DNA from 4 places in the Streptomyces sp. NBC_01622 genome. Region 4 is predicted to be linked to each of the others. Evidence: riboswitches for the same ligand, from Rfam matches in the RefSeq annotation. Region 4 holds a riboswitch; each other region holds the start of a gene.

Region 1 (6,931 bases), 4.7 Mb from region 4:
GACTTCGACGGCACGCTCGCACCGATCGTCGCGGACCCCGAGCAGGCCCGTGCGCACCCGGGCGCGGTGCCCGCGCTGGCCGCCCTCGCCCCGAAGGTCGCCTCCGTCGCCGTGATCACCGGCCGGCCGGCGGGCGTGGCGGTGCGCAACGGCGGCTTCGCGGGCGTCCGGGGTCTGGAACACCTGGTAGTCCTCGGCCACTACGGCACGGAACGCTGGGACGCGGTGAGCAGTACGGTCAGCGCCCCCGCCCCGCACCCGGGCGTCGCGGCCGTCCGCGCCGAACTCCCGGGCTTCCTCGACCGGATCGGCGCCTGGCAGGGCACCTGGATCGAGGAGAAGGGCCGTGCCGTCGCCGTCCACACCCGCCGCGCCACCGACCCCCAGGCCGCCTTCGAGGCCCTCCGCGCCCCCCTTACCGACCTCGCCACCCGCCACGGCCTGATCGTCGAACCCGGCCGCCTGGTCCTGGAGTTGCGCCCACCCGGCATGGACAAGGGCGTCGCACTCGCCGACTACCTCCGCGAGACGGGCGCCGAGTCCGTCCTCTACGCCGGCGACGACCTCGGCGACCTCCCCGCCTTCGCCGCCGTCGAAAAGCTCCGCTCCGACGGCCTCCCCGGCCTCCTCGTGTGCAGCGGCAACGACGAGGTGACAGAACTACGCGAACGCGCGGACCTGGTGGTGGACGGCGCGGCGGGGGTCGTGGCGCTGCTGTCGGCGCTGGCGGCTCAACTCGGCTGATCACGCGGGGGTGTTGGCGGGGGCTGGGCCGGGGCGTCGGCGCGAGATGGCGGTCGTCGGCCGACGGAGCCGTAGGCCCGCTGTCGGTGCCCGCCGCTCAACTGGGCTGATCGCGCCGGGGTGTTGGTGGCGGCTGGGCCAGGTTGTCGCGGCGCCCCGGGTGTCCCCGGCCGACGGCCTCGACGCTCCGCCGCCCGTGCGTCGTGATCAACTGGGCTGATCGGGGCGGGTGTTGGCGGAGGAGGTCGGGCAGGGCGTCCGGCCCTGCGGCCCGCGTCGGCGGCGACGAGCCGGGCCAACCGCAACGACGCGGCGGACGCCGCCCGGCGGGACCGTAGCCCCGCTGTCGGCGCTTCGGGGCTCGATGCTCAACTTCGCTGATCGTGCGCGGGTGTTGGCGGGCGCTGGGCCGGGTTGTCGCGGCGGCCCGGGTGTCCCCGGCCGACGGCCTCGACGCTCCGCCGCCCGTGCGTCGTGATCAACTGCGCTGATCGGGGCCGATGTCGGTGGAGGGGGCCGGGCCCACCGTAGCGACGCGGCGGACGCTGCCCGGCGGGACCGTAGCCTCGCTGTCGGCGGCGGCCGCTCAACTCGCCTGATCCCGCAGTGCGTTCAGCTGGTCCAGGAACCACTGGGCCGGCGGCAGCGCCGTCGCCGCCGCGGCCAGCCTCTTTGTCCGCTCGGCGCGTTCCTCGGCGGGCATGATGAGCGCCTCGTGGAGGGCGTTGGCCGTGCCGATCACGTCGTACGGGTTGACGGCGATCGCGTCCTTGCCCAGTTCCTGGAAGGCGCCCGCCTCGCGGGAGAGGACCAGCGCGCAGCCCTCGTCGGAGACGACCGGGACCTCCTTGGCGACGAGGTTCATGCCGTCGCGGATGGGGTTGACGAGGGCCACGTCGGCGAGCCGGTACGCGGCCAGCGAGCGGGCGAAGTCGTCCTTGACGTGGAGGACGACCGGGGTCCAACCGGGCGTCCCGTAAAGGGAGTTGATCTCGTCCGCGACCCGTTGCACCTCGGCCGTGTAGTCCCGGTACACGGCGAGGTCCTGCCGGGACGGGTAGGCGAAGGCCACGTGCACGACCCGCTCCCGCCACTCGGGGTGGTCGTCGAGCAGCTGCCGGTACGCCAGCAGCCCGCGCACGATGTTCTTCGACAGCTCGGTCCGGTCCACCCGGACGATGGTTCTGCGGCCCTCGCCGATCTCCTCGCGCAGCGCGGCCATCCGCTCCTCGACGTCCGCCTGGTGCGAGCGCGCGTGCAGGAACTCGGCGTCGGCGCCGAGCCCGTGGACACCGATGAGCGTCCTGCGGGTGATGCGCTCCTTCTCCAGGTGCTCGATCGAACGCGGCGCACCCGACGGCCACTGGGGGAGCCACCTGTACGGGTCGAGCCCCTGCACGCAGTTCTCGAACGCCGTAGCCCACCGCCAGGTCAGGAACGCGACCCGGTCCGCCCCGAGCAGGCCCTCCATCAGCCGCACCTGGATGTCGTCCGGAAGCATCGCGAAGTACTCCACCGGCGCCCACGGCGTGTGCGAGAAGTGCCCGATCCGCAGGTCGGGACGGAGCTCACGGAGCATCCCGGGCACCAGACACAGGTGGTAGTCCTGCACCAGCACCGCCGCGCCCTCGGCCGCCTCCTCCGCCAGCGCCTCGGCGAACGCCCGGTTGTACGTCTCGTACGACGCCCACTGGCGCCGGAACTCCGCGTCGAAGACCGGCTCCAGCGGGGTCTGGTACAGCATGTGGTGGACGAACCACAGCACGGAGTTGGCGATCCCGTTGTACGCGTCGGCGTGCACGTCGGCCGGAATGGCGAGCATCCGCACTCCGTCCTCGCCGACGCCCCGCCGGACCGCCTCCCGGTCGCCGTCGGACAGCGCCGAGCACACCCACAGCGCCCCCGCGTCCGGCCCGATCGCCGACAGCCCGGACACCAGCCCGCCGCCGCCGCGCCGGGCGCGCAGCGAACCGTCGTCGCCCACCTCGTACGAGACCGGACCGCGATTGGACGCGACGAGCACCTGAGCTGCACCGGACGCGGACGACGTGGACGACGTAGAAGCCATACGGCACAACCTAGCCCGGCCCGGAAACACTCAAACGTAGGGACGGGTCACAACGGACCGGACGGGTCCGTATACGGCCGTCCGCCCCCGCGCCGGCTACGCCACCTTGCGCGACTGGTACTCGGTGATGTCGGCCATCGGCGGCCGTTCCTCCGTGTCCACGGAGTACGTGCGCGGCTCGAAACCCTCCGGTCCCCGCTCGAACTGGGTGAGGGACGGCCGGATGAGATGCCCGCGGGCCAGCCTCAGCTGTGCCGTGCGGTAGATCTGCGCGGCCATGCGGCCCAGCGCCTGCCCGTCCTGGTGCCGGTGCTTGCGCACGCCCACGTCGACCTGGGCGAGGGCGTCCAGGCCCACCAGGTGCAGCGCGTCGACGAGCATGCCCAGCTCGACGCCGTAGCCGACGGGGAACGGGAGCTGTTCCAGCAGCGAGCGGCGGGCAGCGTACTCGCCGCCCAACGGCTGCACGAATCCGGCCAGTTGAGGCCAGTGCATGTTCAGCAGCGGGCGGGCCATCAGCTCGGTGACGCGTCCGCCCTGGCCGGCCGCGCCGCCCAGCGGGCGGTCGTACATCGCCTTGACGAGGTCGACGCCGGGGTCGGTGAGCAGCGGGCCCACGATCCCGGTGACGAAGTCGGAGGAGAACTCCTTCAGGTCCGCGTCGATGAAGCAGACGATGTCGCCGCTGGTGACCAGCAGCGAGCGCCACAGCACCTCGCCCTTGCCGGGCACGGCGGGGATGCGGGGCAGGATGTCGTCCCGGTGCACGACCCGGGCGCCCGCCGCGGCGGCCACCTCGGAGGTGCGGTCGGTGGACCCGGAGTCGACGACGACTATCTCGTCGACGAGCGGGACCTGCTGCATGAGGTCGTGACGGATGATCGCGACGATGTCACCGACCGTCGCTTCCTCGTTCAGTGCGGGCAGCACGACGGAGACCGACTGGCCCGTGCGGTGCTTCGCGGCCAGAATCTTGTGGAGCGGCCGATCGGTCAGGGACCAGGAGCGGGTGCTCAGCCAGTGCTCGACTTCCTTCAGCACGTTGCGCGGCTCCTCTGCGTTCTCTCGGCGAGGGCTGGTCACAGACAGTGAGTCTGTGATCCATCTCGCGGTTCGGACGGCTCACTCAACTGTCCTGGCCTTCGGTTACAGTCTTGAACAACGCTGATGACCATCGCATGTCGGGGGCCGTCGGCGGGACAATCGCATACACAACTGAACACCGCTCATCCAGAGGGGCAGAGGGATACGGCCCGATGAAGCCCCGGCAACCCTCCAGCCGGTCTTGTCACGCAGGTACACGCTGACGTGGTGAGGCTCCCGGCTCGGGAAGGTGCCAAATCCGTCTCACGGCGAGATGCGTCGTGAGGAAGATGAGGAGAAAGGGCCTCGCCTCCATGGCTGCGCAGACTGTTGCAAGCACCACGAACTCCGCGAAGACGGACACGACCGCCGCGGATCCGAACCCCACGAGCACCGTTGATCTCGGCCCCGCCGCCGCGCTGTCCTGCCGCGAGTGCGGCCACCGCGTCCCGCTCGGCCCGGTCTTCGCCTGCGAGGAGTGTTTCGGCCCGCTGGAGATCGCCTACGACTTCTCGGCCTACGACACCGAAGAGCTCCGCAAGCAGATCGAAGCGGGCCCCGCGAACATCTGGCGTTACGCGCCCCTGCTGCCCGTCCCCGCCGACGTGGCGACCAAGCCGAACATCAACCCCGGCTGGACCAAGCTCGTCCAGGCCGACAACCTCGCCCGCGAACTGGGCGTCGACGCGGGCAAGTTGTTCGTCAAGGACGACTCCGGCAACCCGACGCACTCCTTCAAGGACCGCGTCGTCGCCCAGGCCATCGAGGCCGCCCGCGCGTTCGACTTCACCACCCTCTCCTGCTCCTCCACCGGCAACCTCGCCGGCGCGGTCGGTGCCGCCGCCGCCCGGGCCGGCTTCCGCTCCTGCGTGTTCATCCCGCACGACCTGGAAGAGGGCAAGATCGTCATGGCCGCGATCTACGGCGGCGAGCTCGTCGGCATCGAGGGCAACTACGACGACGTGAACCGCTTCTGCTCCGAGCTGATCGGCGACCCGGCCGGCGAGGGCTGGGGCTTCGTCAACGTCAACCTGCGGCCGTACTACGCGGAGGGCTCCAAGACCCTGGCGTACGAGATCTGCGAGCAGCTCGGGTGGAAGCTTCCCGACCAGCTGGTCGTGCCGATCGCCTCGGGCTCCCAGCTCACGAAGATCGACAAGGGTCTGCAGGAGCTGATCAAGCTCGGGCTCGTCGAGGACAAGCCGTACAAGATCTTCGGCGCCCAGGCGGAGGGCTGCTCGCCGGTGTCCGTCGCCTACAAGGCCGGGCACGACGTCGTACGCCCGCAGAAGCCGAACACCATCGCGAAGTCCCTCGCCATCGGGAACCCGGCGGACGGGCCGTACGTGCTGGACATCGCCCGGCGTACGGGCGGAGCGGTGGAGGACGTCAACGACGAGCAGGTCGTCGACGCGATCAAGCTGCTGGCCCGGACCGAGGGGATCTTCGCGGAGACGGCGGGCGGGGTGACCGTGGGCGTGGCGAAGAAGCTGATCGACAACGGATTGCTGGACCCGACGCTGACGACTGTCGTGCTGAACACCGGGGACGGTCTGAAGACGCTGGACGCGGTTGCCGGTACCGGGCTCACCGCGACGATCCGCCCGAGTCTTGAGTCCTTCAGGGAAGCTGGGCTCGCGTCCTAGCGTCGTTGTTCGTCTGCGGGCCGGTGGGGGCTGGTCGCGCAGTGCCCCGCGCCCCTAAAAAGAAGCTGACCGGAGGTTTCATCGTGAGCGTTAGTGTCCGCATCCCCACCATCCTGCGCACCTACACCGGCGGGCAGGCCGAAGTAACCGCCGAAGGTGCGACCCTCGCCGAGGTCATCTCGGACCTGGAGAAGAACCACACCGGGATCTCCGCCCGCGTCCTCGACGACCAGGGGAAGCTGCGCCGGTTCGTCAACGTCTACGTCAACGACGACGACGTCCGCTTCGAGCAGGGGCTGGAGACGGCCACCCCGGACGGGGCCGGCGTCTCGATCATTCCGGCCGTCGCCGGCGGCTGATCGTTACCCTAGGTAACGTCGATTACCAAGAGTTCATCGAATTGCCCCCTCCGTGAGAGAAGCGGAGGGGGCAATTCTCTATGGTTGAGCGGGGTACAGTTGGGGAACGCGCTCCACTCCGCATGCCGAACGCATATGAGTACCGGCTCCGCGTGCGATGAGAAGTAGCCAAAGTGTGCAGGTCTTTTGCGCCTTATATTGCCTTTATCGGGCCCGACTTGCCCTGAAGTCGGACGAATTCTCCGTAAATTCCCGACCGGTCCTGCCCGGAATTCTCGTCGGATTGACCTGTTGCAGACGGCAGTTGGACGGATACATTCGGCCGCGGTCGACGCGTTCCGGCGCACGCCCCCAATCCTGTGGGGGGTGAGGTCTGACCCGGATCCGCGAAGTGCGGATCCGTGCAAGGGCCAGTAATAGGGGAGTTAGGCATGGCTCAGGGCACCGTCAAATGGTTCAACGCGGAGAAGGGGTACGGCTTCATCGCGGTCGACGGTGGTGCGGATGTTTTCGTCCACTACAGCGCGATTCAGATGGACGGCTACCGCACCCTGGAAGAGGGTCAGCGGGTCGATTTCGAGATCTCGCAGGGTCAGAAGGGGCCGCAGGCGGACATGGTCCGGCTCGCGACCGGCTGAAGCACGCGCCGACGAACAGCAGCGACGTTCTTCGTTCTTCACCGAAGGGCTCGTACTCCTGGGGGGTCACCTCCTGGGGTACGGGCCCTTCGGCATGCCCGGAGTCGGGACGCGTCCGGGCCGGTGCCGGGCCCGTGCCAGGGAGGTCAGAACCTGGCAGCCGCTTGCGCCCACCCGTCGCCCGACCACCACCCCTCAACGAGCCCGCTTCGCGGGCGCACCTTGCACTCGGGCATGCCGAGTGCTAATCATTGGCGTTAGCACTCTGAAGGTGAGAGTGATAACGAAGGACCGGGTCGGTGAGGCCCGCAGGCCAGGTGGTGCAAGGAACCACGGGGCAGGCAGGCCGTCCGTCGCGGGCGCCAGCGCGGTCCGGAGCAATCCACCCCAGTC
Region 2 (6,931 bases), 9.6 Mb from region 4:
TGAGGGTAGCCTTCAGGGAGAGTTGGGCACCGTGGACAACTCGCGAGAGCACATCGCGGCCCAGTTCGTCCGTGCCGAACCAGTGCGCGCCGCTCGGGCCCCGGAAGTTCTGCGACGGTACGCCCGTCAGCGGGTCGCGCGAGGTGAACAGGCCGGGCCAGAACGACGCCAGCACCACCAGGACGAGGACCAGGACCGACAGCAGCAGCCCGGGGCGGCGCACCACGAACCGCAGGACCCGGCGCGCGTCGACTCGGCTCGCCGGCCCGGGGCCGGCCCCCGGTTCGACCGGCCGCGCGATGCCGAGCGCGGCATCGGCGGCGGTGTCGTCGACAAGACCCTGACTCATGCGGCCACCGCCTTCCGGCCCGAGGCCACCACGATCCGCGGATCGAGCAGCGGATAGACGAGGTCGACGAGCAGGTTCGTCAGCACGAAGATCAGCGCCCCGAACACCACCACGCCCTGGACCAGTGGGATGTCCTGGGCCGTGACCGCGGCGGCCGTCACCCGGCCGAGGCCGTCACGCGAGAACACCGTCTCGACGACCACCGAACCGGCGATCAACTGCCCCACCAGCAGGCCGACCACGGTCAGCGCGGGCAGGGACGCGTTGCGCAGGGCGTGCCGCAGATGGACCCGCCACCGCCCGGCACCCTTGGCACGCGCGGTCTCCACATAGGCCTGGTCCAGCGCGGTGAGCAGGCTCTTGGCCAGCACCTGCGCCACCTGCGCGCCGGTCGGGATCGCCAGCGTCAGCGCCGGCAGGATCAGCCCCCGCAGCCCGTCGTTGCCGAAGGCGGGGAACCAGTGCAGGCGGAAGGAGAACGACTCGACAAGCAGCAGCCCCACCCAGAACGTCGGGACCGACACCCCCAACGGCGGCAGGGACAGCAGCAGTTGACGCAGCCATCGGCGGGAGGTGTAGGTCGCCACGACCGCCAGTCCACCGCCGAGGAGCACGGCGAGGAGCAGTGCGGCACCGGTCAGCTGGAGGGTCTGCGGCAGCGCGTCGGCCAGCGTCGAGGACACCGGCCGACCGGTGGAGACCGAGTCGCCGAAGTCCCCGCGCACCGCCCGGCCGAGATAGTCGGCGTACTGCACCAGAATCGGCTTGTCGAAGCCGTACTCGTGGCGCAGCGCGGCCAGTTGGGCCGGGTCGACCGTCCCGGAGTCCATTCCGGCACTGGCCATCGCCGTGACCGGATCGCCCGGCAGGAAGTCGAGGACCAGGAAGGACACCGTGTAGGCGGCCCACAGCACCCCGACCGCCTGGGCGAGCCGTTTGATCGCGTAGCGGCGCATGCGTCAGCCGATCCAGGTGTCGTGCAGCTGGATCCGGCTGGAGGCGTCGAAGTTGAGGTTGTGCACCTTCTTCGCCACGCCGATCTGGGTCTGGAGTTCCACCACCGGCACGTCGTAGGCGTTCCGCACGATCAACTGCTGGGCCTGCTCCACCAGTTGGCCGCGCCTGGTGGTGTCCGTGGTCGCCGCCTGCCCGGTCAGCGCGGTGTCCAGCGGGGTCGCGGGAAGGCGGTAGAAGTTGGCCAGCTTGGTGGAGAAGGAACTGCGCAGGATGTCCGGGTCCGCGCGGGTCACGTTGCTCCATGCCGCGTCGTAGTCGCCGGACTGAAGTGTCGGGGCGAGCTGGGTGACCTGGAGCTGCTTGAGCGTCAGGCCGACGCCGACAGCCTTGAGTTGCTGCTGGATCAGCTCCAACGCGGGCTGGTTCGTGGCCGAGTTGGGAATCCAGTCGACCGCGAGGCTCAGCTTCTTGCCGTCCTTCGTCCGGATGCCGTCGCTGCCGACCTTCCAACCGGCCGCGTCCAGCAGGGACTTCGCCTTGGTCGCATCGGTTGTCAGGTCCGAGGACAGGTCGGCGTAGTCGGGTGTGGTGTGTGCCAGGACGCTGGTCGCGGGCCGGGTCCCGGTCGGGAACACCGTGTCGGTGATCTGCTTGCGGTCGATGGCGAACCCGATGGCCTGGCGCACCCGCGCGTCCTTCAGAACCGGCCGCGAGTTGTTGAAGGCCAGGCCGAACACCACGCCCGGATTGGCCCGCCGCTGAAGGGTGACCTGACCGCCCTTGAGAGCCGCCTCGTTGGCCTTGCCGACGCTGCTGATCGCGTCCACCTGACCCGACTGGAGGCTGCCGGCCCGAACTCCCGCCTCGGGTACGACCTTGAAGACCACCTTGTCGAGATAGGCCTCGCCGCTCTTGGTCCACCGTGGGGAACCCCAGGCATAGCCGGTGCGCTTGACGAGCGTGATCGACTGGTTCTGTACGTACTGCTTCAGCACGAAGGGCCCAGAGCCGACCACCCCCTGGCTGCACTTCTCCTGCGGCGACTTCTTCGCACTCGCCGACGACTCGATGCCCAGCGAGTGCGTCGAAGTGGCTTGCAGGAACTGGGCGTTGGGCTGCTGGAAGGTCACCTTGACGGTGAGCGGATCGACCACGGTCGTGCTCTTCACGCCACTCAGATAGCCCTCGGCGAGGGTCCCCAGCGCGCCGAGCTTCGGCACCGCGTCGAAGTTGTCCTTGACCACCTGAGCGGTCAGCTTGGACCCGTCGCTGAAGGTGACACCCGATCTGAGATGGAAGGTGAACGTCGTCGCGTCGGAGCTGATGTCCCAGCTCTTCGCCAGCCACGGCACGATCCTGCCGGTCTCGGGGTCCTGGTCCGTGAGGGAGTCCACGATCTGGCGCACCGAGTAGATGGTGTCGTTGCTGGCCACCTGCTGCGGGTCCACGCAGCCGGCGTCGGAGCCCACCGCGAAGGTCAGGGTGCCACCGGACCTGGCCTGTCCGCCGCCGGCGTCGGAGCCTCCGCCACCCGATCCGCAGGCGGTCAGTAGGAAACTGGTGGTCAGAAGGGCGGCCGTAGCCGCTCGTCGAGTGGTTCGGGAGACCGGATGTGCTGTCACGGAGAGGTGCTCCTACTCGTGTCACCGCGTGCACACGGACCTGCGCGGACCGTGGCTGGACGCGGACGGTGCCGACCCCGGCGGGGGCGGGACTCATGAAGCGTGGAAAACGCGTCGACCTGCGCGGGGCACACCCGCGCACATGTCGACCCGTGGGAGAAGGGGGGAAGAGGCCCGTGCGAGACGGGCGACCACAGCTGTCAGCTTCGAAGGCCGGACAGATGTCAGCCCTGAAGGCCGGACTCGGTCAGCTGTGACACAGACAGCTGGTGAAGCGCTGCAGGTCGATGTGGCGCCGGCGCGAGAGCCGGGAGAAAACGACGGCGTCGTGACAGGAGGCACTCGGGCCGTAGCTGTTGAGCACGCCGTCCTCCATATCCGGGACCCCGGTCACGGGGTCGCGCGTTCGCAGAGCCATCAGCGTCCCCGCCGGGCGTTCGCCCTGAGCGCCCCACTGCGTCGGGGGGTTGCCGGTCAGCCGACCGGGATTTGACGCTGACACTCAATGCCGCTGTTGATCGTATGGAGCCGTGTCGCCGTGCGTCAATGCCGGGGCAGAGGTGCGGAGTCGGCGAGGTCGTCACCGCAGCCTCACCGGCACCTTCCCTCACAGAGCAGGTGCCCGGTGTGTCGGCTAGGCTGCCGCACCGGCCCGGAACCGTCCGGCTGCGGATCGCACTGCGCCCGGCCGACCGGATTCCGTGGCTGTTCTCCCGGCGTGATCTCCGCCCTCCCTCACTCGGCCGCGAGGCGTTCATCGCCCCGCACGGCGGCCTTCACCACCCCGGCTCGAACCGGGGTTCCTGTCACACCTCACACCGAACTGCCGCCTGCCGTCTGCCAGTTCCAGCCGAGCCGTTCGCGGTCGGCCCCCACGTCACGACGAACCAAGGACCCGCCATGCAGCGATACATCCTCACCGGTGCGCCCGGCGCCGGAAAGACCACGATCCTCCGTCGGCTGAGGGCGGACGGGTTCGACGTCGTCGAGGAGGCGGCCACCGCGGTCATCGCGGGCGAGCAGGCCGAGGGGGACGCCGAGCCCTGGACCCGGCCGGCCTTCGTCGAGAAGGTGGTCGACTTGCAGCGCCGACGACAAATGAAGTCCGCGACGCGAAACGTGACCCACCAGATCTACGATCGATCCCCGGTCTGCACGCACGCCCTCACCAGGTACTTGGGCCGCCCCGCTCCGACGCCGCTCCTCGGCGAGATCGAACGGATCACCCGCGACCGGATCTACGAACCGCAGGTCTTCTTCGTCCGCAACATCGGATTCTGCGAACCCACCGACGCCCGCCGGATCAGCTTCCAGGAGTCGCTGGTGTTCGAGCGGATCCACGAAGAGAGCTATCGGCGGTTCGGCTACGACCTCGTGGAGGTGCCGGCCGGTGACGTGGCCGACCGAGTGGCGTTGATCGCGGACACCATCGCCCGACTCACCGTCCGAGGCACGTGACCGCGGGGCCCGATCGGCGGCTCCGGGAGGGTCCGGCCACCGCGGCGGGCGATGTCCGTGGTCGTCTCACCGCTCGGGACGCGTGGTGGACGCACCTTCCCGGGTGTGCTTTGATCCGGCCATGGACACCACTGGCCAGGCACACACGGTGCTGCTCGACCCTTTCTGGGTGAGCCGCCGCGCCGACCAGTTCTGTCGTTGACCTTCGCGCGACGACCTCGACCTCGCCCCTTCCTCCCTCCGCCCGCTCTCGGCGCATCCCCCGGGTCTGTCGTCAATCGAACGTCCCTGTACGACAGTTGACGCGCGCACCGCCGTGTCCGGGTCTGCTGCCGCCGCGAAGGAACCCATGGCACAGCCCACCGCCCTCCCCGTCATCGACATCTCCCGCTTCCGGGATCCCGGTACCGACCGTGCCGCCTTCCTGGGCGAACTCCGGTCCGCCGCCCACGAAGTGGGGTTCTTCTACGTCACCGGACACGGCGTTCCCGTATCCGTGCGGGACGAGATCCTGCACGCGGCCCGCTCCTTCTTCGCACTGCCGGACGAACAGCGGCTGGAGATCGAGAACGTCAACTCGCCCCAGTTCCGCGGCTACACACGCACCGGCACCGAGTACACGGCGGGCAGCGCCGACTGGCGCGAACAGATCGACATCGCGCGGAACGGGAGGCGATCCCCACCGGACCGGGCGATCCCGACTACCTCCGGCTCGTCGGCCCCAACCAATGGCCGTCCGCGCTCCCGGAGTTGCGGGACATCGTGCTGCGCTGGCAGGCGGAGGCGCTAAGGGTGAGCCGCGAGGTCCTGCGCGCCCTCGCTGCCGCGCTCGGGCAGGACGAGCGCTACTTCGACCAGTGGTTCGACGACGAGGCGGCAGTACACGTGAAGATCGTGCACTATCCGCCGCGTGCCGCCGAGACCGCCGATCAAGGGGTTGGCGCGCACAAGGACTACGGATATCTCGCCCTGTTGCAGCAGGACGAGGTCGGCGGACTCCAGGTGCGGAGTGAGGACGGCGAATGGATCGACGCCGTACCGGTGCCCGGCGCCTTCGTGTTCAACATCGGCGAGATGCTGGAGATCGCCACCCAGGGCTATCTGAAAGCCACTCAGCACCGGGTCGTCAGCCCGCGGTCGGGCGTTCACCGGAACTCCATCCCGTTCTTCCTCGGCCCGCGCTTCGACGCCGTGGTGCAGCCGCTCCAACTGCCGCCGGAACTGGCGGCGTTGAGCCGCGGAGTCACCGAGGATCCCGACAACCCGCTCCTCGCCGCCTTCGGGGAGAACGCCGTGATCGGCTGGCTCCGCTCGCACCCGAGGTTCGCCGAACGCTGGTGGTCCGACGTCCTGGCCCACAGCTGCCGGGGACGTTGAACGAGTCCCACGCACCCGCACCCGTCGTAGAAGAAGGAGAACGTCATGACCACCGTCGCCCGTCTCGACATCCTCAGGGCGGGGCCCCGCTTCGGCGCCGAAGTCGCCGGCGTCGATCTGACCGCGCCCGTCGACGAGAGCACCGCCGAGGAACTGCGCCGGGCCTTCCGGGAACACAAGGTCCTCGTGTTCCGCGGCCAGCATCTGACGCCCGATCAGCAGGTCGCGGCCGTCAGCCTGTTCGCGCGGCCCTTCGACCACCCGACCGCCGTGAAGCACCCGGCCAACCCGCTGGTCTACCCGTACAACGTCAAGCAGACCGGCAAGGCCAGCACCTGGCACATCGGCGGGCTGTGGCGCGAGCCCGTGTTCGCCATCGAGTCCCTGACCTACGAGGTGGTGCCGGAGTTGGGCGGCCACACTCTGTGGGCGGACCTCCAGGCCGCGTACGACGACCTGTCCGAGCCGTTCAAGGTGCTGCTGGAGTCGGTCGGAGCCCTCTACAACGGCAACGCCGAGAACTACGCGCAGGGCAGCAAGAAGGACGCTCCCGGCGAACCCGTCGAGCATCCGGTCGTCCTCACCCACCCCACCACCGGGCGCAAGGGTCTCTTCATCAGCAGCTCGGCGAAGCAGCTCACGGGCGTCACCCCGGCGGAGAGCAAGGTGCTGCTCGACCATCTGCTGCGCCACGCCTCCTCGCCGGACTACACGATCCGCTTCGGCTGGAAGCCCGGCGACTTCGTCCTCTGGGACAACCGGGCGACCTGGCACTACGCCGTCGACGACTACGGCGACGGAGAGCGCGTCTACCGCAAGGTCCTCGGTGTGGAGCCGGACGCGGGCGTCACGGAGCGGCACGCCTGAATGCTCCCGGGAGAGGACCGCGCCGCCCGTCGCGTACTGCTGGTGTGCCTGGCCGCAGGGGCAACCACCCTGCTGGACCAGGCAGTTCTGAACATCGCGGTCCCGAGCATGCGGCACTCGCTCGGGGCCGGCCAGCGGCTCGCCGCGCAGGGTGATCAACTCGCCGTCCACGGCGCGGGAGACGTCCAGGAGCGTGATCTCGTCGGCGGGCCGGCCGAGCCAGTACCCGCCCTCGCAGCCGCGCTGGCTGCGCACCAGACCGGCTCTGCGCAACTCACCCACCACGGACTTCAGGGACCGG
Region 3 (6,931 bases), 1.6 Mb from region 4:
TCGCGGGCCCCGGAAAGACGAACAACAACGTCGTCGGCATGCCGCTGCTGCCGGTCTACATGGCCAAGGCCGGAGGCTTCTTCTTCCTGGTCTTCGGCGTCATCGCGGCCGTCGCGGCGATCGCCTCGATCAACCCGATCTGGGCCATGGGTCCTTACCGTCCGGACATGGTGTCCACGGGTGCCCAGCCCGACTGGTACATGGGCTTCTCCGAGGGCCTGATCCGTACGATGCCGGGCTGGGAGATCAACCTCTGGGGCCACACGCTCGTCCTGGGCGTGTTCATCCCGCTGGTCATCTTCCCGCTGGTCCTGGTCGCGATCGCGGTCTACCCGTTCATCGAGTCCTGGGTCACCGGCGACAAGAGCGAGCACCACATCCTGGACCGCCCGCGCAACGTCCCGACCCGTACGGCCTTCGGTGTCGCGTGGATCTCGTGGTACTTCGTCCTGCTCGTCGGCGGCGGCAACGACATCTGGGCCACGCACTTCCACCTGTCGATCAACTCGATCACCTGGTTCGTGCGTGTCGGCTTCTTCGTGGTGCCGGTGCTCGTGTTCATCGCCACCAAGCGGGTCTGCCTCGGTCTCCAGCGCCGGGACAGGGACAAGGTGCTGCACGGCCGCGAGTCGGGCATCATCAAGCGCCTGCCGCACGGTGAGTTCATCGAGGTGCACGAGCCGCTCAGCCAGGACGCGCTGCACACGCTCACCGCGCACGAGCAGTACGTGCCGGCCGCGATCGGCGCGACGGTCGACGAGAACGGTGTCGAGCGCAAGGTGAAGGGCTCCGAGAAGCTGCGCGCCAAGCTGAGCGAGGCGTACTACGGCGAGGAGTCCCAGATCCCCAAGCCCACCGTCGAGGAGTACAAGGAGATCACGAGCGGCCACGGCCACCACTGATCGCTGAGGCGTCGCCACGCCACAGTCGAAGGGCCCCGTCCGAACACCGGACGGGGCCCTTCGCCATGTCCCGCGCTGGATAGGGTGGGGGCACATCGTTGAACCATTTTTCTACGACACCCAGGAGCGGCCGTATGAGCGCTGTGACCCCCGCTGGAGGCGACACCGCGGCGGCCCGTTCCTGGCCCGACGTACTGAGTGCGCTGCTGGCCGGACAGGACCTGAGCACCGCCGACACGGCGTGGGCGATGGACCGGATGATGAGCGGTGAGGCGGCGGACGCGCAGGTCGCCGGTTTCCTGGTGGCGCTGCGGGCCAAGGGCGAGACGGTCGAGGAGATCACCGGTCTCGTCGAGACGATGTACGCCCACGCGAAGCCGCTGGACATCCCGGGGCCGGCCGTCGACATCGTCGGTACGGGCGGCGACCGGGCCAGGACGGTCAACATCTCGACGATGTCCGCGATCGTGATCGCCGGTACCGGCGCGAAGGTCGTCAAGCACGGCAACCGGGCCGCGTCCTCGGCGAGCGGCTCCTCCGACGTGCTGGAGAAGCTCGGCATCAATCTGGACCTGCCGACCGAGCAGGTGGCGCGGGTGGCGGCGGAGGCCGGGATCACCTTCTGTTTCGCGGCCAAGTTCCACCCCTCGATGCGGTTCGTCGGCGCGGTCCGGGGGGCGCTGGGGATTCCGACCGCGTTCAACCTGCTCGGCCCGCTCACCAACCCGGCGAAGGTCACCTCGTCGGCGGTCGGCTGCTTCGACACCCGCATGGCCGGGCTCATCGCGGGCGTGCTCGCCGAACGCGGCTCCTCGGCGCTGGTGTTCCGCGGTGACGACGGCCTCGACGAGCTGACCACCACCGCGACCTCCCGGGTGTGGATCGTCCGCGACGGCAAGGTCACCGAGGAGTCCTTCGACCCCCGGGACGTCGGCCTCGAACTCGTCCCGGTGGAGGCCCTGCGCGGCGCCGACCCCGACTACAACGCGGGTGTCGCCCGCCGTCTCCTGGACGGCGAGACGGGCCCGGTGCGGGACGCCGTACTCCTGAACTCGGCGGCTGCCCTGGTGGCGCTGGAGCGCGGGGACGGGCCGCTGGCGGACCGGATCCGGGGCGGGATGGAGAAGGCCGCGGAGTCGATCGACTCGGGCGCCGCCAAGCGGACGCTGGAGCGCTGGGCGGCTGCCACCAACGCGTAGCGGTATAGCGGTCGTCGTCCCGCGATCCGGACACGGGTTGCGGGACGACGATCACCTCACGTAGGTTTTCTGACCAGGTCATGAGTGACAGTCATGAGGCCCCGGCCGACTGTCCGGCAACCCTCCGTCCGTGGCGGGGTGCCCCGGGTGAAGACCAGGCCGTAGGCAGCGAGGTCTGCGGCAAGCGCGGGCCCCTCGAAAGACACCAGGGGTCCTGGTCATCGAGGGAGCCCTCTGTGAGCAAGCGAATGCGATAGGGCGTCGAGCCCCGCCTCCGCATACCCCCTTTCACCCTCCTCCGTGTTTGAGCCCTGCGCGTTCGCACGGTGGTTCCGTCTTGCCTCTCACAGGAGTTCGCCATGTCTGTCTCCACCGCTGCCGCCGCTCAGACCATTTGTGCCCAGCTGCCCGTTCTCGGCCGGGATGTCACCGTCCCGCTCGTCACGGGTGGCGAAGTCACCTACGCGGCGCTCGACTACGCGGCCAGCGCCCCCGCCCTGCAGCGCGTCTGGGACGACGTGGCGGCCTACGCCCCGTACTACGGCAGCGTCCACCGCGGCGCCGGCTACCTCTCCCAGCTGTCGACGGACCTCTTCGAGAACGCGCGGAAGACCGTCTCCGAGTTCCTCGACTGCCGCGCCGACGACCAGCTGATCTTCACCCGCTCGACCACGGACTCCCTCAACCTCCTCGCCGCCGCCCTCCCCGCCGACTGCCAGGTCTTCGTCTTCGAGACCGAGCACCACGCGTCGCTGCTGCCCTGGAAGGACGCCCGGGTCACCTACCTCAACGCCCCGCGCACCCCGCGCCAGGCCGTGGAGACCCTGGAGCAGGCGCTCGCCGCCCGAGACCCGTACGGCCCGGCCCTGGTCTGTGTCACCGGCGCCTCGAACGTCACCGGCGAGCTGTGGCCGGTCCGCGAACTGGCCGCCGCCGCGCACGCCCACGGCGCCCGGACCGTCCTGGACGCCGCCCAACTCGCCCCGCACCACCCGGTGTCCGTCCAGGACCTCGACGTCGACTGGATCGCCTTCTCCGGCCACAAGCTCTACGCCCCCTTCGGCTCCGGAGTCCTCGCCGGCCGCGCCGACTGGCTCCAGGCCGCCGACCCCTACCTCGCGGGCGGCGGCGCCAGCCGCAAGGTCACCCGGCGCGAGGACGGGGGAGTGGACGTCGAGTGGCACGACAGCGCCGCCCGGCACGAGGCCGGCTCCCCGAACGTCATCGGCGCCTACTCCATCGCGTCGGCCTGCAAGGCGCTCACCGAGGCCGGCTTCGACACGCTGGTCGCGCGCGAGCAGTACCTGATCGAGAAGGTGCGGGCGGGCCTGGCCGAGGTCCCGGCAGTCCGCGTCCTGTCGCTGTTCGGCGACGACGCCCCGCGCGTCGGTGTCCTCTCCTTCGTCGTCGACGGCTGGAACAGCTCGCACTTCGCCGCCGCCCTCTCCGCCGAGTACGGCATCGGCGTCCGCGACGGCCTCTTCTGCGCCCACCCGCTGGTACGCACCCTGCTCGGCAGCGACCCGCAGACCCAGGGCGAGTGCGGTGCCCCCGAGGCCGCCCCGGGCGAGAAGTCCCTCAACGCGATCCGCGTGAGCTTCGGCGCGGGCACCCCGGACGAGCACGTCGAGCGCTTCGTGTCGGCCGTACGGGAGCTCGTGACCGACGGCGCGAAGTGGAACTACCGTACGCAGGACGGCCGTTGCGTGCCGGCCGTGTGACGATCCAGGGACGGGCGGCCCCGCCGCTGGGCGGACGTGACGCACTGGCGCTCCACCATGGACGTGACCGTCGGACAGGACGAGCGACACGGCGTCGGCTGGTACGGCTGCGGCCACCGGCACCGGCTGCGCTTCGCCGACGGGGTGGAACAGGCCTTCATTGTCGACGAGTGGCAGATCCAGGTCGGCTCGGCGGACCAGGACCGCCCCGAGAACCAGCGGATACGGTCAGTCGTCGAGCACCTCCGGCAGCGGATGGCGGACGCGCAGGTGCCCGCCCTGCTGGACCGTCTCGAAGCGGGGAGGCAGGTCACCTTCGGCCCCCTCACCGCCGACGCGGACGGCTTGTTCGTCCCGGGCGGGCTGTCGGCCTACCGGTGGGCCGACCTGCGGGAGCCGCGGCTCGATGCCGATCTGCCCGACTGGTCCGTGCCGTCGTCGTGGTGGCCGAAGCGGCGGGACGCCCGGCTCTCCCTGCGAGGCGGTCATGGTCGCCGCACCGACCTACCGGCCTGGGAGGTCGTGAACTGGGGCGCGTTGGTCACCCTGTGGAAGCGGCTCAACGCCCGCTAGGAGTCCAGCCCGATCGCGAACGCCGCCTCCAGGTCGTGCTGGGAGTACGTCCGGAACGCCACGTGCGTGTCCGTCCCCTCCACTCCGGGGATCTTGCTGATCCGCCCGGGGATGACCTCCGCCAGGTCCTCGTGCTGCCGGACCCGCACCATCGCGATCAAGTCGTACGTACCGGTGACGGAGAAGACCTCGCTCACGGATTCGAGCGCGGCGATCGACTCGGCGATCTCCGGAATCCGGTCCACGCTGGTCTTGATGAGGACGATCGCGGTGATCACGGCTGGTTCTCTCCCTCGGGGACCGTTGCTGGGGCGGGTTTCACTCTAGTCGTACGGCCGAACCGCACCCACGCGTAACCGAAGCCCAGCGTGAAGCCGACCAGGTGGGCGAGGTACGCCACCCCCGGTCCCTGCGCGGCCCGGCCCGCCGCCAGCCACTGGAGGGCCGCCCAGAACGGCAGCACGACCCAGGCGGGGAAGCGCAGGGGCAGAAAGAAGAGGAAGGGGAGGAGGCTCGTCACGCGGGCCCGGGGGAAGAGGTACAGGAACGCCCCTAGGACCGCCGAGATCGCCCCGGACGCGCCGACGAGGGACTGCGCGGAGCCGGCGTTGGCCAGCGCGTAGCCCAGCAGCGCCAGATAGCCGCAGACCACGTAGAACAGGGTGAACTCGACCCGGCCCAGCCGTTCCTCGGTCATCGCTCCGAAGACGTAGAGGAAGAGCATGTTGCCGAGGAGATGGATCCAGCTGCCGTGGACGAAGAGGGCCGTGACGGGGGTGAGGGCCTCTCGGGCGGGGTGCGCGAACAGGTCGGCCGGTACCACTCCCCAGCGGTGGAAGTACTCGCGCTGGACGGCGAGCAGCGCGTCCCCGGTGCCGTAGGACGGGACGAAGCCCGAGGCCGGGCCGAGGACGAAGATCAGGCAGCACAGGGCGATCAGGGCGTATGTCATCGGTGCCGAGGTGTTCCGGAGGGCTCTGACGGCCGCTGTTCCCCAATTGCTGATCATGGACACAGAGCATGGCGTAACGGGACGTATCAGAGCAGGGTGCCTCGCCGCTGCGGACGGCCGAGCGGCGAGTACCCGCCAGGCCGTAGGGTTACGAGCCACACTCGCCGGGGAAACCGGCGATCACGGAAACTGGAACAAGAAGGAAGCGGACAGCCACGATGACGGTACCCCTGCCGACCGCCTCGACGCGGTGGCGCTGCACCCTCTGCGGCAACCTCACGCGCTTCAACGTGACGCGTTCGTCGAAGGTCGTGGAGTACCTCCACCTGGACCTGGCGGGTGAGCCGAAGGTGGAGGAGCGCGAGGTGGTCAGTGAGACCATCGAGTCGGTGCGCTGCCGCTGGTGCAACGCCGTGGATCAGGTGGAACTCGTGGACAGGCCGGGCGCCGGCTCCTGAGAGGGAGTGGCCCCGCACAGGTATTGGGGTGTGAGGGATGGTGGAGAACTCAGGCGGGGGGCCGGGCGACGGCGCCGCCGAGGTGCTCGACCGCCCGCTGCCCGACGGCGTGCGGAGAAGGGTCGTACAGATCGTTTCGGACGGTTTCGGCGGACTCACGGTCGCCGAACTGCCCGCGCAGCTACGACAGTACGCCCGCTTCGCCCCCAACCGGCGCGCCAAGTTCGCCGGCAATGCCATGGCCGCCGCGCTGGAGACCGATCCGCTGTTCCGGCAGCGGATCGGGGAGAAGCTGAGAGAGGCCCAGTCGGAACTCGCCGGCGCGCTCGACTCCGGCTCGCCGCCCCCGGCCGCGGATCCGCTCGACGTGGCGGCCGCGGCCTATGTTCTGCGCCCCACCGGCTGGGTGAAGCTGGTGACCGCCGCCGGCGAGGAGGCGCTGCGCGCCGACGCCGAGCGCGCGGACGAGGAGAGCCGGGCCGAACTGGAGCGCCTGCGCGAGGAGTTGGCGCAGGCGCGGGACGCCACCCGGACCGAGACCGAGCGGCTGCGCACCGAGCTGGACGCGGCGAAGAAGGAAGCGGAATCGCTGCACCGCAAGCTGCGTTCCGCGCACAGCGACATCAAGCGCGGTGAGGCCGCTCTGCGCAAGCTGCGGGCCGAGACGGACGCCGCGCGCGCCGAGGGCCAGGCCCAGGTGTCCGCGGGCGAGGTCGAGACCCGGCGGCTCAAGGCCCGGCTCGCCGAGGCGGAGGCGGCCCTGGAGGCCACCCGCAAGGCGGCCCGGGAGGGGCGCAGCGTCGAGGACATGCGGGTACGGCTGCTGCTCGACACCGTGCTGGAGGCGACCCAGGGGCTGCGCCGTGAGCTGGCGCTGCCGCCCGTCTCCGTACGGCCCGCCGAGACCGTCGACGCGGTCGAACCGGGACGAATGACCCCGAAAGACATCGCGGCGCGGGCGCTGTCCGAGAACGACCCCGCGATCCTGGACCAGTTGCTGGCGCTGCCGCAGGCCCATCTGGTGGTCGACGGCTACAACGTCACCAAGACCGGCTATCCCCAAATGCCCCTGGAGAAGCAGCGGTTGAGGCTGCTGGGGCAGCTCTCGCAGCTGGCCGCGCAGACC
Region 4 (6,931 bases):
GCCGCGGTCTGTTGAAGACCGCGGGCGGGCTCACCGCAGCCGTCGCCCTCGGCGGCGCCACGGTGGCCACGACCGCGCACGCGGCACCGGCCACCTTCACCCACCCCGGCATGCTGCACAACGCCGGTGACATCAACCGGGCCAAGGTCAGGGTCGCGGCGGGAACCGACCCCTGGCTGTCCGGCTGGAACAGGCTGACCGCCAACTCCCACTCCCAGTCGACCTGGACGAACCGGGCGACGGCCACGATCATCCGAGGCGGCACCGGACAGAACTACAGCCTCCTCTACAACGACATCGCGGCCGCCTACCAGAACGCCCTGCGCTGGAAGGTCGGTGGCACCGAGGCGAACGCCGTGTGCGCCGCGAACATCCTCAACGCCTGGTCGACCACGCTGACTTCGGTCACCGGCAATGCCGACCGGTTCCTCGCGGCCGGTCTGTACGGCTGGCAGTTCGCCAACGCCTGCGAACTCATGCGGGACTACAGCGGGTTCAATCTCGCCGCCGCCCAGCAGATGCTGGCAAACGTCTTCTACCCGCTCAACAACAGCTTCCTCACCAACCACAACGACGCCTGCATCACCAACTACTGGGCCAACTGGGACCTGTGCAACATGGCGTCGATCCTGGCCATCGGGATCCTCAACGAGGACAGCGCCAAGTACGACCAGGCCGTCACGTACTTCAAGTCGGGTGCGGGCAACGGCTCGATCGCGCACGCCGTGCCGTACCTGTACACCGACTCGGACGGCTACGCGCTCGGCCAGTGGCAGGAGTCCGGCCGCGACCAGGGCCACACCGTCATGGGCATGGGGCAGATGGGCGCAGTGTGCGAGATGGCCTGGAACCAGGGCGACGACCTGTACTCGTACGACAGCCGCCGCTTCATGAAGGCAGCCCAGTACGTCGCGAAGTACAACAGCGGCAGCGACGTGCCCTTCACCACCTACACCTGGGGGACCGGGCAGAGCTGCGCCCAGTCGTCCCAGACGGTGATCTCCTCCTCCTCGCGCGGCCAGATCCGGCCGGTGTGGGCGATGCTCCACTTCCACTACAACCGCCGGATCAGCCTCGACGACAAGTACATCTCGGCCATGTACTACAACCTCGTCGCACCCGAGGGCGGGGGAGGTGACTACGGCTCCGACAGCGGCGGCTACGACCAGCTCGGCTTCGGGACCCTGATGTACGCGAAGTAGCGGCCCGGCATGTCCACGGGTCGGGATCTGTGCCCGACCCGTGGACGCCCTCTTGACCCCGGGCGACGGTGGATCGACACTCCAGTAGGGAATCCTAGTGAACAGGTAGGGAAACATGGGGCGCCTTGAGCCGGTCACCACCAGCCGAGTGGACCGTTCGCCCCTTCTGACCTCCCGCCGTCACATCGATCTGCTGCGGGTCTGCAGCGCCATGAGCCCACTGCGCTGAGTCCCCTCCACCGTTCGACGACGCTTCCGCCGCGCGTACGTCCACGCGCCCGTACCCGGGGAGTCCCATGTCCGTCACGCCTCTCGCCGCCGTCCCCTCACCCCGCTCCGCCCCCCAGTTCCGGGGCCGGATCGGGCGCGACGCGCGCAGCGGGCACTACGCCGTCCCGCGCCGCTACCGCCTCCACCTGTCCACCGCCTGCGCCGACGGCCTGCGCATCGCCGTCACCCACAGCCTGCTCGGCCTCCACGAGAGCTGTCCGGCCGTGTTCCTGTCCGCCGTACCCGACTGTCCGAGTGGTGGACACTCCGCACTGCGCCCGCTCTACGAGGCGAGCGCCCACCGCTACTCCGGACCGGCCACCGCGCCCGTACTCAGCGACGACTGGTCCGGCCGCATCGTCAGCACCCACGCCCCCGACATCACCCGCGACCTCGCCCGGCACTTCGGCCAGGGCGGACCCCAGCTCTACCCGTGCGGCGCCGAGTCGGAGATCGAGGCCGTCGAGCGGCTCTGCGCACAGGGCATCGAGGACGCGGCGCAGCGCGCCGGCGCGGCCGGTGGCGAACAGGCGGAACGTGACGAAGCCCTCGGCCGACTGCTGGAGACGCTGGGCTCGCTCGACCGCTGGCTGGACGGCCGCGAGCACATGATCCGCGACGAACTCACCGCCGCAGACGTCGAGTTGTGGGTGACGCTGGTGCAACTCGACACCGTGCACCGCTACCACCTGGACGCCGCGGCCGTGCAGCGCATCGCCGACCATCCCCACCTGTGGGCCTACGCCCGCCGACTGGCCGCGCACCCGGCCTTCGGCGCCCATCTGGACCTCGACGGCATCGCCCGCCGCCACCACGCCCGCTGCCAGGGCCTGGAGGCCGCCGGTGCCGCCGTCCAGATCCTGGACTGGGCAGCCCATGCCGCGGACGAAACGGGAGCTTGCCGCAGTTGAGGGGCGTCCGCACCATCCACTTGGTGGACGGCCGTTGACATTCGTTCGGGCAATTGTCTTAACTTGCGGCCAGAACGGTCATGAGTGTCAGCGACAAGCCCTGGCTTGCTGACCGGCAACCCTCGCACGCGGTGGGGTGCCCCAGGTGACGACCGGACCGGATGACGTTTCGGTAAGCGCGAGGCCCTGCGGGGCCGGAACAGTGACAGGTGACGCCATGTACGCAGCTCCCAGGACGGCCATATGCCGCCCGCAGGGCTGCGTACGGTCGTACGCCAACCTGTTCGTCGCCGACCGCGCTGTCGATCTGCTCCGGGTCAGCAGCGCACTGTGTACCGCCTCGGGCCGCGCCCGCTGTCGGGCCTGACGACCAGTCGGCCGACGCACCTCTGACGCACACCCGCTCCCGCCGGTGTGCCTGCCCCTTCCCCGCCCCCGGTCCCGTGCACCCGCGCGTGCCGTCCGCCGTCGCGCGTCCACCGCCACGGACCGGGGTCTGTGAACCCGCCGGAGCCCACCATGAGTGAACCCCCAGGCACCACTGTGTCCCTGGCCGACGCCCCGTCCGCCGACGCCCCGTCAAAACCCCTGACGGCACAGCGAGTTCAGCCGCTGCGCCGACCCGGCCGGTGGATCGTCACGCTGGTCGTGCTGGTGCTGATCGCCCAGTTCGTCCACGGACTGGTCACCAACTCCTTCTACCAGTGGGACCGCTTCGGCTACTGGTTCCTGCGCCCGACGATCCTCGACGGACTCGTCATCACTCTCGAAGTGGCCGCGCTCAGCGCGGTGTTGGGCCTCCTCGGCGGCATCCTGCTCGCCCTGGCCCGGCTGTCGAAGAGCCCCGTGCTGCGCGCCGCGAGCTGGACCTATGTGTGGGCGCTGCGCTCCATCCCGCTCATCGTGGTGCTGATCTTCCTCTACAACTTCAGCGCCCTGTACCAGACGCTCAGCATCGGCGTCCCCTTCGGACCCGCCTTCTTCTCCTTCGACGAGTCGAAGCTCGCCACCGACATGGTCGTCGCCGTCGTCGGACTCAGCCTCAACGAGGCGGCGTACGCGGCCGAAGTGGTCCGCGGCGGCATCCTCTCCGTCGACCAGGGCCAGCACGAGGCCGCCTCCGCCCTCGGCCTCCCCAAGGGCTACCAGTTCCGCAGAATCGTCTTCCCGCAGGCGCTGCGCTCCATCACCCCGAACTACGTCAACCAGCTGATCGGCCTGATCAAGAGCACCTCGCTGGTCTTCTACGTCTCGCTGCTCGACCTGTTCGGCTCCGCGCAGACGATGGGCTCCACCTACCCCGGCGACATCGTGCCGCTGCTCCTGGTCGTCACCGTCTGGTACCTGATCCTGACCAGCGTCGTGTCCGTCATCCAGTTCTACGTCGAGCGCCACTACGCCCGGGGCGCCACCCGCTCCCTGCCGCCCACCCCGATCCAGAAACTCCGCAACGGTGTCACCGATCTGCGGGCCCGCATCCGCAGGGAGACCGCCGTATGACCACGAACACCGTCGAACCGCTGGCGGACATCACACCCGCCGCCGTAGAGGTGCACGACGTCCACAAGTGGTACGGCGCCCACCGGGTCCTGGACGGCGTCGACCTCACGGTGCGGCCCGGCGAGGTCACCGTGATCCTAGGCCCGTCCGGTTCCGGCAAGTCCACGCTGCTGCGGGTCATCAACCACCTGGAGAAGCCCGAGATCGGCTACGTCAGCGTCAACGGAGAGCTGATCGGAGTGCGGCAACAGGGCGGCAGGCTCAAGGAGTTGAGCGAGCGCGCCATCCTCGCGCAGCGCAGCCGGATCGGCTTCGTCTTCCAGAACTTCAACCTCTTCCCGCACCTGACCGTCCTCGACAACGTCGCCGCCGCCCCGGTCGCCACCGGCAGGCTCGGCAAGCCCGAAGCCCTGGAACTGGCAAGGGAGTTGCTGGGCCGCGTCGGTCTCGCCGAGAAGACCGGCGCCTACCCGAGGCAGCTCTCCGGCGGCCAGCAGCAGCGCGTGGCCATCGCGCGGGCCCTCGCCCTGCGGCCCGGCGTCATCCTCTTCGACGAGCCGACCTCCGCCCTCGACCCCGAACTCGTCGGTGAAGTCCTGTCCGTCATCAAGGACTTGGCGACCAGCGGCACCACCCTCGTCATCGTCACCCACGAGATCGGCTTCGCCCGCGAGGTCGCCGACCGGGTCGTCTTCATCGACGGCGGAAAGATCGTCGAACAGGGCCCGCCCCACGAGGTCCTCGACAAGCCACAGCACGAACGGACCAGGGACTTCCTCAGCAAGGTCCTCTGAGCTTCACCTCTTCACCTTCGACAGCCCCGAACACCGAGCCTAGGAACAGCCATGTCTACGCCCAGCCTTCGCAGCAGAATCACTCGCGGACTCACCGCGGGAACCGTCCTCGCTTCCCTCGCCGGTGGTCTCGCGGCCTGCGGCGGCGACAGTGACGCGGCCACCACGTCCGGCGGTGCCGCCTCCGGCACGGTCACCGTGGGCGCCTTCTCCCTCGGTGCCGCCAAGGAGGCGACGCTCAAGGTCGCCGAAGTGAAGTCGATCAGCGCCGAGTTGCCCAAGGCGACAGCGAAGAGCGGCAAGCTGGAGGTCGGCGTCGGCTTCCTGCCCGCCGGCTCCCCGCCGCTCGGCTACGTCGGCTCGGACCAGAAGACCCTCACCGGTTCCGAGACCGACATCGCCCGCCTGGTCGCCGCCGTCCTCGGCCTCAAGCCCGAGCTGAAGAACTCCACTTGGGAGAACCTCTTCATCGGCCTGGACAGCGGCAAGGTCGATGTCGCCTTCTCCAACGTCACCGACACCGAGGAGCGCAAGGCGAAGTACGAGTTCGCCTCCTACCGCGAGGACAACCTCGGCTTCGCGGTGAAGGCCGACAACTCCTGGAACTTCGACGGCAACTACGAGAACCTCGCCGGCAAGACCGTCGCCGTGGGCGCCGGCACCAACCAGGAACGGATCCTCCTGGAGTGGAAGAAGAAGCTGGCCGCCGAGGGCAAGAAGGCGCTCACCGTCAAGTACTTCCAGGACAACAACAGCACCTACCTCGCGCTGGCCTCCGGGAAGATCGACGCCTACCTCGCCCCGAACCCCTCGGTCGCCTACCAGGTCTCCTCGACCAAGGGCACGGCCAAGGCGGTCCGCAACGCGGGCACGTACTCCGGCGCCGGATCCTCCCTCCAGGGCCTGATCGCGGCCACCGCGAAGAAGAACAGCGGCCTCGCCAAGCCCCTCGCGGACGCCATCAACTACCTGATCAAGAACGGTCAGTACGCCAAGTGGCTGGCCGCCTGGAACCTCTCCAACGAGGCCGTCGCCAAGTCCCAGGTCAACCCGCCCGGACTGCCGCTCAGCGACTCCTGACCCACCCTCCCGGCAAGGGGACCCCGCCACAACCCGGCGGGGTCCCCGACCCGTGCGACCAGTACCGGAGCCGTCACCCGATGTCTTCCACCGCCAGTCTCGAAACGACCACCTCCCACGTCCTGGACAACCCGGCCTGGGCCGCGCTCACCGGCCCGCACGCCCATCTCGCCGAACGCGTCGGCCGCGCCGCCCGCTACCCCGTCGACGTGGCCGGCTTCCACGCCATCACCGACAACGACGATCCGCGCGCCTGGGCCGACCTGGCCACTCTCATCGGCCCCGGCGGAACCGCCGCCGTGCGCGGAGTGGGCGAGACCCCGGACGGCTGGGAGATCGTCCGCTCCGGACAGGGCGTCCAGCTCGTGGACACCGGTCTGCGGGCCGAGCCCGACCCCGAGGCCGTCCGCCTCGGCGCCGACGACGTGCCCGAGATCCTCGACCTGGTCGCCCGCACCGAACCCGGCCCCTACCTGCCCCGTACCGTCGAGATGGGCACCTACCTCGGCATCCGCCACCACGGCCGACTCGTGGCCCTGGCCGGCGAACGCCTCCACCCGCCCGGCTGGACCGAGATCAGCGCCGTGTGCACCGACCCCGAGCACCGCGGCCGGGGCCTGGCCACCCGCCTGGTCCGCGCCGTCGCCGCCGGCATAAAGGAACGCGGCGACCACCCCTTCCTGCACGCCGCGGCCACCAACACCAACGCCATCCGGCTCTACGAGTCGATCGGCTTCACGCTGCGCGCCCGGACGGTCTTCTCGCTCGTACGGTTCACCGGCCCGACTTCCGCCGCCGATCCGGAAGAAACGGCATAGCCGTGCGGTTGCCCCTAGTGAAGCCGGAATCCGTGGAGGTGGAGCACATGTGTGGCGCCGCTGTCCTCCACGTGCGACTCACCACACGGCAGCACATAGACCTGCTGCGCGTGGCCGGCGCGCTCTGTCGCCCCTGACCCCTCCCCCAACCTTCGGCCGGGGGGACCCCATTCGCTGCGCTCCCCAGCCGCCGTGCGCCCGCTTCCACGGGCCGGCGATCTCGTACGGACCTCCAGGAAGGCACCACTCGTGTCATCGACCTCCCCTCCTCCTCTGCATCTCGCCGTCGCCCTCGACGGCACCGGCTGGCACCCCGCCTCCTGGCGCGAGCCGGTGGCCCGGCCCCGCGACCTGTT

Evidence for each region. A riboswitch is a leader RNA that binds a small molecule or an ion and turns the genes downstream of it on or off. The one in region 4 is predicted to bind S-adenosylmethionine.
Region 1: another riboswitch for S-adenosylmethionine. It lies ahead of thrC (threonine synthase); the one in region 4 lies ahead of OH768_RS45680 (amino acid ABC transporter permease).
Region 2: another riboswitch for S-adenosylmethionine. It lies ahead of OH768_RS01295 (putative leader peptide); the one in region 4 lies ahead of OH768_RS45680 (amino acid ABC transporter permease).
Region 3: another riboswitch for S-adenosylmethionine. It lies ahead of OH768_RS38080 (aminotransferase class V-fold PLP-dependent enzyme); the one in region 4 lies ahead of OH768_RS45680 (amino acid ABC transporter permease).

Annotation. Positions count from the first base shown of each region.
Region 1 is NZ_CP109293.1:5,146,889-5,153,819, reverse strand. It holds gene otsB (trehalose-phosphatase) at 1-744, shown strand, start outside; gene OH768_RS23215 (trehalose-6-phosphate synthase) at 1,331-2,812, opposite strand; gene OH768_RS23210 (glucosyl-3-phosphoglycerate synthase) at 2,909-3,853, opposite strand; SAM riboswitch class I at 4,036-4,192, shown strand; gene thrC (threonine synthase) at 4,210-5,541, shown strand; gene OH768_RS23200 (MoaD/ThiS family protein) at 5,625-5,900, shown strand; gene OH768_RS23195 (cold-shock protein) at 6,332-6,538, shown strand.
Region 2 is NZ_CP109293.1:280,036-286,966, reverse strand. It holds gene OH768_RS01310 (ABC transporter permease) at 1-349, opposite strand, end outside; gene OH768_RS01305 (ABC transporter permease) at 346-1,305, opposite strand; gene OH768_RS01300 (ABC transporter substrate-binding protein) at 1,309-2,928, opposite strand; gene OH768_RS01295 (putative leader peptide) at 3,176-3,304, opposite strand; SAM riboswitch class IV at 3,326-3,438, opposite strand; gene OH768_RS01290 (AAA family ATPase) at 3,829-4,386, shown strand; partial or broken gene OH768_RS01285 (isopenicillin N synthase family dioxygenase) at 4,736-5,763, shown strand; gene OH768_RS01280 (TauD/TfdA dioxygenase family protein) at 5,809-6,630, shown strand; partial or broken gene OH768_RS01275 (RrF2 family transcriptional regulator) at 6,757-6,931, opposite strand, start outside.
Region 3 is NZ_CP109293.1:8,226,646-8,233,576, forward strand. It holds gene OH768_RS38070 (cytochrome bc complex cytochrome b subunit) at 1-902, shown strand, start outside; gene trpD (anthranilate phosphoribosyltransferase) at 1,037-2,101, shown strand; SAM riboswitch class IV at 2,178-2,294, shown strand; gene OH768_RS38080 (aminotransferase class V-fold PLP-dependent enzyme) at 2,461-3,822, shown strand; gene OH768_RS38085 (hypothetical protein) at 3,859-4,395, shown strand; gene OH768_RS38090 (Lrp/AsnC family transcriptional regulator) at 4,392-4,673, opposite strand; gene OH768_RS38095 (rhomboid family intramembrane serine protease) at 4,670-5,404, opposite strand; gene OH768_RS38100 (hypothetical protein) at 5,566-5,805, shown strand; gene OH768_RS38105 (NYN domain-containing protein) at 5,843-6,931, shown strand, end outside.
Region 4 is NZ_CP109293.1:9,846,157-9,853,087, forward strand. It holds gene OH768_RS45665 (alginate lyase family protein) at 1-1,202, shown strand, start outside; gene OH768_RS45670 (putative leader peptide) at 1,318-1,431, shown strand; gene OH768_RS45675 (glutathione S-transferase C-terminal domain-containing protein) at 1,499-2,383, shown strand; SAM riboswitch class IV at 2,460-2,568, shown strand; gene OH768_RS45680 (amino acid ABC transporter permease) at 2,903-3,883, shown strand; gene OH768_RS45685 (amino acid ABC transporter ATP-binding protein) at 3,880-4,677, shown strand; gene OH768_RS45690 (ABC transporter substrate-binding protein) at 4,729-5,757, shown strand; gene OH768_RS45695 (GNAT family N-acetyltransferase) at 5,838-6,575, shown strand; gene OH768_RS45700 (putative leader peptide) at 6,623-6,712, shown strand; gene OH768_RS45705 (LLM class flavin-dependent oxidoreductase) at 6,825-6,931, shown strand, end outside.